DNA from 2 places in the Pseudomonas sp. FSO-7 genome. Region 1 is predicted to be linked to the other one. Evidence: predicted binding sites of a transcription regulator. Region 1 holds the regulator's gene; the other holds the start of a gene.

Region 1 (5,567 bases):
GCCGCCACGGCGTTTTCGCTGATCGTGCCGGGCATTGCCGCGGCCGAGCAGTTGGGGTTCACGCCTTGGGCGGCCAGCGGCCTCATCTGTTTTGGCATTCTGTCGGGGGCGTTCGGGCTGTACCTGGTGGACCGCAAGGTCTCGGCCAGCCCCGAAAGGCTGGTGGCGGTGCCTGGACGTCCGATCATTGCGCCGCGGATCTGGTTGTTCGTGTTTGCCATCATCGCTCACAACATTCCGGAAGGCATGGCGGTGGGCGTGTCGGCGGGCGGTGGCATGCCGGATGCCGACAGCCTGGCGATGGGCATCGCTTTGCAGGATGTCCCCGAGGGGTTGGTGATCGCGCTGGTGCTGGCCGCGGCGGGCATGTCGCGGGTCAAGGCGTTCCTGATTGGCGCGGCGTCAGGGCTGGTCGAGCCCGTATTCGCGCTGCTGTGCGCCTGGCTGGTGAGCCTGGCCGAGATGCTCTTGCCCCTAGGCCTGGCGTTGGCGGCCGGGGCGATGCTGCTGGTGGTGACCCACGAGGTCATTCCCGAATCCCGCCGCAATGGTCACGAGAAACTGGCGAGCCTGGGGTTGTTGGTGGGGTTTTGTCTGATGATGGTGCTGGATACGGCGTTGGCGTGATGCAGGTCTGCGGGGGAGTGAGCTTTTTGTGGCAAGGGCGCTTTCATGACAAGGGAGCTTTTGTGGCGAGGGAGCTTGCTCCCTCGCCACAAAGGCTAGCTCTGTCCACACAACAAGCGCGCCTTGAGCTTGGGCGGTTATTCGCCTTCGTCGAAGTATCTTTTGATCAGGTCAACCAGAGCATCCATCGCTTCCTGCGCCTCTTCACCTTCAGTGCTCAGATGGATCTTGGTGCCCTTGCCGGCGGCGAGCATCATCATCGCCATGATGCTTTTACCGTCGACCGTGGACTCCGGCGTGCGGCCGACCCTGATGGTGGTGTCCTTGAACTGTCCCGCGACTCCGACAAACTTGGCCGACGCTCGGGCATGCAACCCCAGCTTGTTGATGATTTCAATTTCCCGAGCAGGCATCGCGATGTGAATCCTTTAGCTGAGGTCGCGGTGGCGAACCTGGACATTCTTCAGGGATTGTTGCAGGAGCTGACCCAGGCGTTCGGTCAGGTAGACGGAGCGGTGATGACCGCCGGTGCAACCGATGGCGATCGTGACATAGGCCCGGTTGCTCGCGGCAAAGCGGGGTAGCCATTTGAGCAGGTAGCTGGAGATGTCCTGGTACATTTCCTCGACATCCGGCTGTGCGGCCAGGTAGTCGATCACCGGTTGGTCAAGCCCGGACTGCTCGCGCAATTCCGGTTTCCAATAAGGGTTGGGCAGGCAACGCACATCGAACACCAGGTCGGCGTCTACCGGCATGCCACGCTTGAAGCCGAACGACTCCACCAGGAACGCGGTGCCCGGCTCCGGCTGGTTCAGCAGGCGCAGCTTGATTGTGTCGCGCAACTGATACAGGTTCAGGTGGGTGGTGTTGACCTTCAGGTCCGCCAGGTCGGCGATCGGCCCCAACAGCTGGCTTTCATCCTCGATGGCTTCGGCCAGGGAGCGGTTGGCGTTGCTCAGGGGGTGACGCCGGCGCGTTTCGGAAAAACGCTTGAGCAGCGTCTCCTCATCGGCATCCAGGTACAACACATCGCATTGGATATGCCGGCTGCGCACTTCCGCGAGCAGTTCGGGAAAGCGCGACAGGTGGCTCGGCAGGTTGCGTGCATCGATAGACACCGCCACCAGCGGCTGCGCCAGCTCGGTGTGGATCAGGGCGCGCTCGGCCAGTTCCGGCAGCAGGCCGGCGGGCAGGTTGTCGATGCAGTAGTAGCCGCTGTCCTCAAGCACGTTGAGGGCCGTGCTTTTACCGGAGCCGGAGCGGCCACTGACGATGATCATGCGCATGTTTAATGACCGTTCTGCTCGTCCAGGACCACCTGGTACAGAGCTTCGTTACTCGGCGCGCTGCGCAGTTTTTCGCGCACTTCCTTGCGGTCCAGCATGCTGGCAATCTGGCGCAGCAGCTCGAGGTGCGCATCGGTCGCCGCTTCCGGAACCAGCAATACAAACAGCAGGTCGACCGGCGCGCCGTCGATGGCGTCGAAATCTATGGGGGCTTCAAGGTGCAACAGTGCGCTGATTGGCGTGGTGCAACCCTTGAGGCGGCAATGGGGAATGGCGATGCCGTTGCCAAAACCGGTGGAACCGAGTTTTTCACGGGCAACCAGGGCCTCGAAGACGTCCTGCATTTCCAGATCCGGCACCTCGCGGTGGATCAGGTTGGCAATTTGTTCGAGGGCTTTCTTTTTACTGCCGCCCGGCGCGTTCACTTGGGAACGGCCGGGGGTCAGGATGGTTTCTAGTCGGATCATGGATTGGGGGGGTTAACGACCGGTCGCGCCCTGGAGGAGGCTCTGGGTCTTTTCCTTATGCTTTTTGAGTTGGCGATCCAGCTTGTCGGTCAGCAGGTCAATCGCGGCATACATGTCTGTGTGCTCTGCGTTGGCAACCACTTCTCCGCCGGGGATATGCAGCGTGGCTTCGATTTTCTGCAGCAGCTTTTCGACGTTCATCGTGACTTGCACGTTGGTGATCTTGTCGAAATGCCTCTCCAATCGGTCGAGTTTTTCGCCGATGTAGGTGCGCAGGGGTTCGGTCACTTCCAGTTGGTGTCCACTGATGTTGACTTGCATACAGCTTCTCCTTCGTTGCCAGTGCATAAAGCGGCAGGCAGAAATGCCTGCCACTGGAACGCTGTGGCGTGGCCTGTTACATCAACCGCTTGCGTTCGCTCGAAGGCGCGATCCCGAGGGATTCACGGTACTTGGCGACGGTACGGCGGGCCACCTGAATGCCTTGTGCCTCCAGTAAACCAGCGATCTTGCTGTCACTCAACGGCTTTTTCTGATTTTCCGCGGCCACCAGTTTTTTGATGATCGCGCGGATGGCCGTGGACGAGCATTCGCCGCCTTCGGAGGTGCTGACGTGGCTGGAGAAAAAGTATTTCAATTCATAGATGCCCCGGGGGGTATGCATGAATTTCTGGGTGGTCACCCGGGAAATCGTCGACTCGTGCATGCCCACTGCCTCGGCAATGTCATGCAGGACCAACGGTTTCATCGCTTCATCGCCGTACTCCAGGAAGCCGCGCTGATGCTCGACGATCTGGGTGGCCACTTTCATCAGGGTTTCGTTGCGGCTTTGCAGGCTCTTGATGAACCAGCGGGCTTCCTGCAACTGGTTGCGCATGAAGGTGTTGTCGGCGCTGGTGTCGGCGCGCTTGACGAAACCGGCGTACTGGGCGTTGACCCGCAGCTTGGGCACCGACTCCTGGTTGAGTTCCACCAGCCAGCGATCGTTGTGCTTGCGCACGATCACGTCGGGGACCACGTACTCGGGCTCGGTGGATTCGATCTGCGAGCCGGGGCGCGGGTTGAGGCTCTGCACCAGTTCGATGACCTGGCGCAGCTCATCTTCCTTGAGCTTCATGCGACGCATCAACTGGCTGTAGTCGCGACCGCCCAGCAGGTCGATGTAATCGGTGACCAGTCGCTTGGCTTCGGCCAGCCATGGCGTCTTGGCAGGCAACTGGCGCAGTTGCAGCAACAGGCACTCGCCCAGGTTGCGGGCGCCAATGCCGGCCGGTTCGAATTGCTGGATGCGATGCAGGACGGCTTCGATCTCGTCCAGCTCGATGTCGAGCTCGGGGTCGAAGGCTTCGAGGATTTCTTCGAGGGTCTCGTCCAGGTAGCCCTGGTTGTTGATGCAATCGATCAGGGTCACGGCGATCAGGCGATCGGTGTCGGACATCGGTGCCAGGTTCAGTTGCCACAGCAGGTGGCTTTGCAGGCTCTCGCCGGCCGAGGTGCGGGTGGTGAAGTCCCACTCGTCGTCATCGCTGCTGGGCAGGTTGCTGGCGCTGGTCTGGTAGACATCTTCCCAGGCCGTGTCCACGGGCAGTTCGTTGGGGATGCGCTCGTTCCATTCGCCATCCTCGAGGTTATCCACCGTTGGGGCGGCTTCCTGGTAGGACGGTTCCGGGATCTCGGTGTTGGTCTTCTGCTCGACGTTGTCGGCCAGCGGGTCGGTGTTATCGAAGTCGTCGCCTTCTTCCTGGCGTTCGAGCATCGGATTGGACTCCAGGGCCTCCTGGATTTCCTGTTGCAGGTCCAGGGTCGACAATTGGAGCAGGCGGATGGCCTGTTGCAGCTGCGGTGTCATCGTCAGCTGCTGGCCCATTCTCAAGACTAGCGATGGTTTCATGGCAGGGGCTTAACACCTTATTCGCCGGCGCACATGCGCCATCCACTACAGGGCGCCGGAGCGCCAAAATTAAGCAAATTATATGCCTGAAACTGAAGTGTTTGCCTAGAGCGTCGCCATAATAAAATTAAACGACGCCCAGGCAATTCGCCAGACACGTGTGCTTACAGGCGGAACTCATGGCCCAGGTACACTTCCTTGACCAGGTCATTGGCCAGGATCGCGGCGGAGTCTCCTTCGGCGATCAATTGGCCGTCATTGACAATGTAGGCGGTTTCGCAGATGTCCAAGGTCTCGCGCACGTTGTGGTCGGTGATCAGCACGCCGATACCCTTGGCCTTGAGGTGATGGATGATCTGCTTGATGTCGCCCACCGAGATCGGGTCCACGCCGGCGAACGGTTCGTCGAGCAGGATGAACTTCGGTGCGGTGGCCAGAGCGCGGGCGATTTCCACGCGGCGCCGTTCGCCACCCGACAGGCTCATGCCCAGGTTGTCGCGAATGTGGCTGATGTGGAATTCCTGCAGCAGGCTTTCCAGTTCCTGGCGACGGCCGGCCTTGTCGAGTTCCTTGCGGGTCTCGAGGATCGCCATGATGTTGTCGGCAACCGACAGTTTGCGGAAGATCGATGCTTCTTGCGGCAAATAGCCGATGCCGGCCTTCGCCCGACCGTGCATCGGCTGGTGGCTGACATCCAGGTCGTCAATCAGCACGCGACCCTGATCGGCCTGGACCAGGCCGACGATCATATAGAAGCAGGTGGTCTTGCCCGCGCCATTGGGGCCGAGCAGGCCGACGATCTGGCCGCTGTCGATGGACAGGCTGACATCACGCACGACTTGACGGCTCTTGTAGCTCTTGGCCAAGTGCTGAGCTTTCAGAGTTGCCATTACTGGGCCTTCTGCTCGGTTTTCTTTTTAGGCTGGATCACCATATCGATCCGCGGACGCTGCTCGGTCACCTTGCTGCCGGTGGCGCGACCGGCGCTGGCGAGTTTCTTGTTGGTGTCGTAGACGATTTTCTCGCCTTGGGTAACGTTGTTGTCCTTGTCGACGACCTTAGCACGGTCGATCAGAACCACGCGATCCTGGGAGGCGTGGTACTGGATAGTGACCCCGTAGCCCTGTACCGGCTTGGTGTCGCCCGCGGTTTGCATCTGTTCGAAATAGGCCAGGTTGCCCACCGAGGTCACCACATCGATATCGCCGGACGGGGTGCGGGTGATGGTCACGGTGTTGCCGGTGACCTTCATCGAGCCCTGGGTGATGATCACGTCGCCTTTATAGGTGGCGACGC
Region 2 (5,567 bases), 1.3 Mb from region 1:
CCTCCGAACTGGCGGACCAGGCCTTCGAGACGTTCCTGCACGCCCGTCATCAACTGGAGATTTTTCCCGAGGTGCAGCCCACCCTGGAAATCCTGGCCAATCATTTCGCCCTCGGCGTGGTCACCAATGGCAACGCCGACGTGCGACGCCTGGGGTTGGCGGATTACTTCAAGTTCGCCTTGTGCGCCGAAGACATCGGCATCGCCAAGCCTGACGCCCGGCTGTTCCACGAAGCCTTGGAACGCGGCGGCGCCACGGCACAGACCGCCGTGCACATTGGCGATCACCCGGGCGACGACATTGCCGGCGCCCAACAGGCCGGCCTGCGCGCGGTGTGGTTCAACCCGGCAGGCAAGCCCTGGAATGCCGACCATGCGCCGGACGCGGAAATCCGCAGCCTGACCGAACTGCCGGGGCTGTTGGCGGGATGGCATAGCCAGCCCTGAACCCCGTGGGAACGGTGTACCGCGGCGCTATGCCAGGCACAAATCCTGTGGGAGCGGGCTTGCTCGCGAAGGCGGTTTCATACTCGATAAATGAGCGGACTGATACACCGCTTTCGCGAGCAAGCCCGCTCCCACAGAGACTGCGCCTGGCCCGGGAATAGAATCGCGCCCATGAAAAAGCCCGCAGCGACGGCGGGCTTTTTCAGCAAGCAAGAAACCGATACTCAGATAGGGCGGCTGCCGTACTTGTTGTCAGGCTTCTTGGGCGGATCAGCGACCACGTTGGCTTCCACTTCCTGCACCTTACCGCCTCTGGCCAGGAACTCCTCCATGGCCTTGGCGAGCGCATCACGCTCCTTGTTCTTGGCCTCTACGCTCGGCAACTCGTCGACCGACACCGCAGCCTTGGCCTTGCCTTTGGCGGTAGGTGCCGGAACGTCGGCACCATCGTCGTCGGCAACGTCTTCAGCCACCGCTTCAAGGCCTTCTTCGGTCTCGTCTTCGTCGCCTACTTCGAGGTCGTCGTTTTCCAGATCATCGTCGCTCATGTTCTACCTCATGACTTGCGAAAAGCAGATTAGTTATAGCCCAGCTTCGCCATCTGTTCGAAGGCTGCCAGAAAAAATTCAACATCCGCTGGCAATCAGCGGTTATGCCCCTTCACCGTACAAGGTGGCGAGGACTTTACGAGCACCGCCGTGATCACGGTGCTCGCCCAGATAAACACCTTGCCAGGTTCCCAATGCCAGCCGTCCCGCCGTCACCGGCAGGCTGAGCTGGCAACCGAGCACACTGGCCTTGAAGTGCGCCGGGAGGTCGTCCAAGCCTTCGTCGTTGTGCTCATAGCCGGCGGTTCCTTGTGGGATCAGCCGATTGAAAAATCGTTCGAAGTCTCGACGTACCGCCGGATCGGCGTTCTCGTTGATGGTCAACGAGGCCGAGGTATGCTGCAGCCACAGATGCAACAGACCGACTCGACACGCCTGGAGTTCAGGCAGGCCGGCCAGCAACTCGTCCGTCACCAGATGAAAGCCCCGGGACCTTGCCCGCAGGGTTATCAGCGTCTGTTGCCACATACAGATCTCCGCACGTTCGGCGCGCATTCTAGCGCGCTCTGGGAAAAAACAAAGGCCCTAATATTCTTGCTTCGATGTAAGCCTTTGGCGGTATAAAAACCCATGTCGCATCCACAACAAAAGGCGTCGGAAAAACCTCCGCACCTTCTGAGCAATGACAAATTCCAGACAAAAAAATGCCCGGCGAACCGGGCATTTTTTATTGTGCGTGCTTACAGGTTGTAGCCACGCTCGTTGTGCTGGGCCAGGTCCAGGCCGACAGCTTCTTCTTCCTCGGTGACACGCAGACCCATGACGGCGTCCAGGACCTTGAGGATGATGAAGGTGACGATCGCGGTGTAGACCACCGTGAAACCTACGCCCTTGAATTGAATCCACACTTGCGCGCCGATATCGGTCACGGTGCCGAAGCCACCCAGGGCTGGTGCGGCGAACACACCGGTCAGGATCGCGCCGAGGATACCGCCGATGCCATGCACGCCGAAGGCGTCCAGGGAGTCGTCATAACCGAGCTTGCGCTTGAGGGTGGTGGCGCAGAAGAAGCACACCACGCCCGCCGCCAGGCCGATGACCAGGGCGCCCATCGGGCCCACGGTGCCGGCAGCCGGGGTGATTGCAACCAGGCCGGCCACCACGCCCGAAGCAATGCCCAGCGCGCTTGGCTTGCCGTGGGTGATCCACTCGGCAAACATCCAGCCCAGCGCCGCCGCAGCGGTCGCGATCTGGGTCACCAGCATCGCCATGCCGGCAGTGCCGTTGGCAGCGACCGCGGAACCGGCGTTGAAGCCGAACCAGCCGACCCACAGCATGGCCGCGCCCATCAGGGTGTAACCCAGGTTATGCGGCGCCATTGGCGTGGTCGGGAAGCCTTTGCGCTTGCCCAGTACCAGGCACGCCACCAGGCCGGCGATACCGGCGTTGATGTGCACTACGGTGCCCCCGGCGAAGTCCAGCACGCCCCAGTCCCACATCAGGCCGCCGTTGCCGGACCAGACCATGTGCGCAATCGGTGCATACACCAGGGTGAACCACACGCCCATGAAGATCAGCATGGCGGAGAACTTCATCCGCTCGGCAAATGCACCGACGATCAGGGCTGGGGTGATGATGGCGAACGTCATCTGGAAGGTGATGAACACCGCTTCAGGGAACAGCGCCGCCGGGCCGGTCAGGCTGGCTGGTGTGACACCCGCCAGGAAGGCTTTGCCGAAACCGCCAATGAAGGAGTTGAAGTTGACGACACCCTGCTCCATGCCGGTGGTGTCGAACGCGATGCTGTAGCCATAGATGACCCACAGGATGCTGATCAGACCGGTAATGGCAAAGCACTGCATCATCACGGAAAGAATGTTTTTCGAGCGGACCATGCCACCGTAGAACAGTGCCAGGCCGGGAATGGTCATGAACAGTACAAGAATCGTGGCCGTGAGCATCCAGGCGGTGTCGCCGGAGTTCAGGACGGGGGCTGCCACTTCTTCTGCCATGGCCAGGCCAGGCATTGCGAAGGACAACAGGGCTCCTAGCCCTGCGAATTTACGCAGAGTCATATTGTTTTCTCCTGGGGCGTTGGGTTTGGCGGCTTAGATAGCGTCGGTATCGGTTTCGCCGGTACGGATGCGGATAGCCTGTTCCAGATTGACCACAAAGATCTTCCCGTCACCGATCTTGCCGGTGTTGGCGGCCTTGGTGATTGCCTCGATCACCCGGTCAAGATCCTTGTCGTCAATGGCGACATCGATCTTCACCTTGGGCAGGAAGTCGACCACGTATTCCGCGCCGCGATACAGCTCGGTGTGACCCTTCTGCCGACCGAAGCCTTTGACCTCAGTAACGGTAATGCCCTGCACGCCGATCTCGGACAGCGACTCGCGCACGTCGTCCAACTTGAACGGCTTGATGATGGCAGTGACTAGCTTCATGAAACTTTCTCCCGAATTGGTGGACTTGCCCCAGGAAAACAAACCCGACTCAAGTCTAAGCGCAGTGCCTGGCTTTGTAACGCGTCGTCGGCCCAAGTTGCCCGACAGGTGCCAGTTAACCGATCCTGACGAAACTCCCCGTTCCGCCTGCTGCACTGCATTCGTCACAGCGACTGCATCAGTGCATGGGTCATCAGGCTCTAAGCAGAAACCTTGCCATCTGCACCCAAACCCTCTGATTTCAGCCCCTTGGCCACCGGCTCGACGTGCACCCGCACCACGAACCGCAGCGATACGCACAACAACAGTGCAGCACCGCCCAGGCCCATGCGCGAAAAGCGTGCATCCCTGGCTCGCCAATTGACTATAGACACTGCGTGGTACACTGCCCGCCATCGTTTCCAGGACACCTGCACATGCTTGCGCCCAAAGACCTCCTCGACGCCCTGAGCGGCCACGCCTCCCGTATTTTGAGTGGCGACACGCCGCTGCCCAAAAGCGAAATCGAAAGCCAGTTCAAGGCCCTGCTGCAAAGCGGCTTCAGCAAGCTGGACCTGGTCAGCCGTGAAGAATTCGACAGCCAGATGGTCGTGCTGGCCCGGACCCGGGCACGACTCGAAAGCCTGGAGGCCAAGGTCGCCGAGCTGGAAGCGCGACTGGCTCCGGCACAGGATTAAGCCCCCCAGCTCACGTTACCGGCTCTGGCGGGCCCCTCAGGCATTCGCCGCCCGCTGAGCCTGCTCCGGAGTGAGTGCCAGCGGCAGCTCCAGGATAAACAGCGCGCCCCTGCCCGGCCCGGCGCTCTGCGCGGTCAGATCGCCACCCATCTCGTGCGCAGCCAGAATGCAGCTGTGCAAACCAAAGCCGTGGCCGTCGACACGTGTGGTGAAGCCGTGCTCGAACACCCGCGCCAGATTGTCCTGCGTAATCCCCTCGCCATTGTCCTCGACCTCGACCCGCACGCGCCCATCGTCAACGACCTTCAGGCGCAGGATGATCTGCGGCGGTCGGTTCGTACCCGCGTCCAGCGCCTGCTTGGCGTTGTTGATCAGATTGACCAGAATCTGCAGCACTCGGTGCTTGTCCAGCGGCATTTGCGGGACATCACTGAACGCCTTGATCAGCGTGATGTGGTGGCGGGCCAGGGATACATCGCAAATGCGCACGACATCCTCACATTGGTGGCGATCTCCGCCATGCCGGCCCGGCGCGCCGTGGTCACCAGTTCGGCCTGTGCCTCGCGCAACTCGTCGTTGACCCTGGCCAACTGCCGCGGGCTGGGAATCTTCAGGGCCGCCGGCACCAGCCGGACCAGCAGGATGGCAGTGATCACCGAGGCAATCGCGGTGATCACCTTGACCAGCGCCGACAACCAATAATAAGGCTGCCAAATGGTCAGGATTTCCATCACGTGGCTGGTCCCGCAGGCCAGGATAAACACGCCAAAGGCCGCCAGCATCCAGTCGAACGGCACGTCCTTGCGCTTGTGGATAAAGTACAGGAGCGTGAAGGGAATGGTGACGTAGGACAGGGTGATCAAGCCATCGGCAATGACGTTGGTCCACAGCAAATCCGGCCGCCACATGTAGCAGTGCCCATGGGGCATGAAGCGCTTGTCGGTTAACAGAGCCAGCAGATCGTTCATGGCCACTTCCTCCCTGTGCCGTTGATACCGCCAAGTGCCGACTGGGCAAAACGGAGTCTAGGTCGGTCCTGGGCATTTCGCTTGGGCGGGTGGTCACTGGCTGTCGAAACATCCTGCCAAATTTTCTCCCCTCAATCGCCGCGCCCAAGTTCATCCCCACGACTAACCTTCAAGAGCCGCAGGACGCGGCGCCCCCTTCACTCAAGGAACGATTCATGTCGCTCGCCATTGTCCACAGCCGCGCCCAAGTCGGGGTCGAGGCTCCTGCCGTTACCGTTGAAGTCCACCTGGCCAATGGCTTGCCGTCGCTGACGATGGTTGGCCTGCCGGAAGCGGCAGTAAAGGAAAGCAAGGATCGGGTGCGCAGCGCGATCATCAATTCGGGGCTGAATTTTCCGGCGCGGCGCATCACCCTGAACCTGGCGCCGGCGGACCTGCCAAAAGACGGCGGCCGCTTCGACCTGGCCATCGCCTTGGGGAT

The links. Region 1 encodes sigma-54, which starts transcription at its own class of promoters, with help from an activator protein. Its sites were predicted from a motif close to ANTGGCATNNANNTTGCTNT; they were not measured.
Region 2: a site for sigma-54 is predicted at 3,643-3,662, ahead of glnK (P-II family nitrogen regulator). Genes of this name have one in related genera too.

What each region holds. Positions count from the first base shown of each region.
Region 1 is NZ_CM184193.1:1,063,487-1,069,053, forward strand. Features, by position in the region: gene AC515T_RS04470 (ZIP family metal transporter) at 1-627, shown strand, start outside; gene AC515T_RS04475 (HPr family phosphocarrier protein) at 765-1,040, opposite strand; gene rapZ (RNase adapter RapZ) at 1,056-1,913, opposite strand; gene ptsN (PTS IIA-like nitrogen regulatory protein PtsN) at 1,916-2,380, opposite strand; gene hpf (ribosome hibernation-promoting factor, HPF/YfiA family) at 2,393-2,701, opposite strand; gene AC515T_RS04495 (RNA polymerase factor sigma-54) at 2,778-4,271, opposite strand; gene lptB (LPS export ABC transporter ATP-binding protein) at 4,436-5,161, opposite strand; gene lptA (lipopolysaccharide transport periplasmic protein LptA) at 5,161-5,567, opposite strand, start outside.
Region 2 is NZ_CM184193.1:6,365,647-6,371,213, forward strand. Features, by position in the region: gene AC515T_RS28065 (HAD family hydrolase) at 1-446, shown strand, start outside; gene sutA (dormancy-specific transcriptional regulator SutA) at 671-994, opposite strand; gene AC515T_RS28075 (secondary thiamine-phosphate synthase enzyme YjbQ) at 1,097-1,522, opposite strand; gene AC515T_RS28080 (ammonium transporter) at 1,735-3,069, opposite strand; gene glnK (P-II family nitrogen regulator) at 3,103-3,441, opposite strand; gene AC515T_RS28090 (accessory factor UbiK family protein) at 3,858-4,118, shown strand; gene AC515T_RS28095 (sensor histidine kinase) at 4,155-4,607, opposite strand; gene AC515T_RS28100 (hypothetical protein) at 4,562-5,086, opposite strand; gene AC515T_RS28105 (YifB family Mg chelatase-like AAA ATPase) at 5,302-5,567, shown strand, end outside.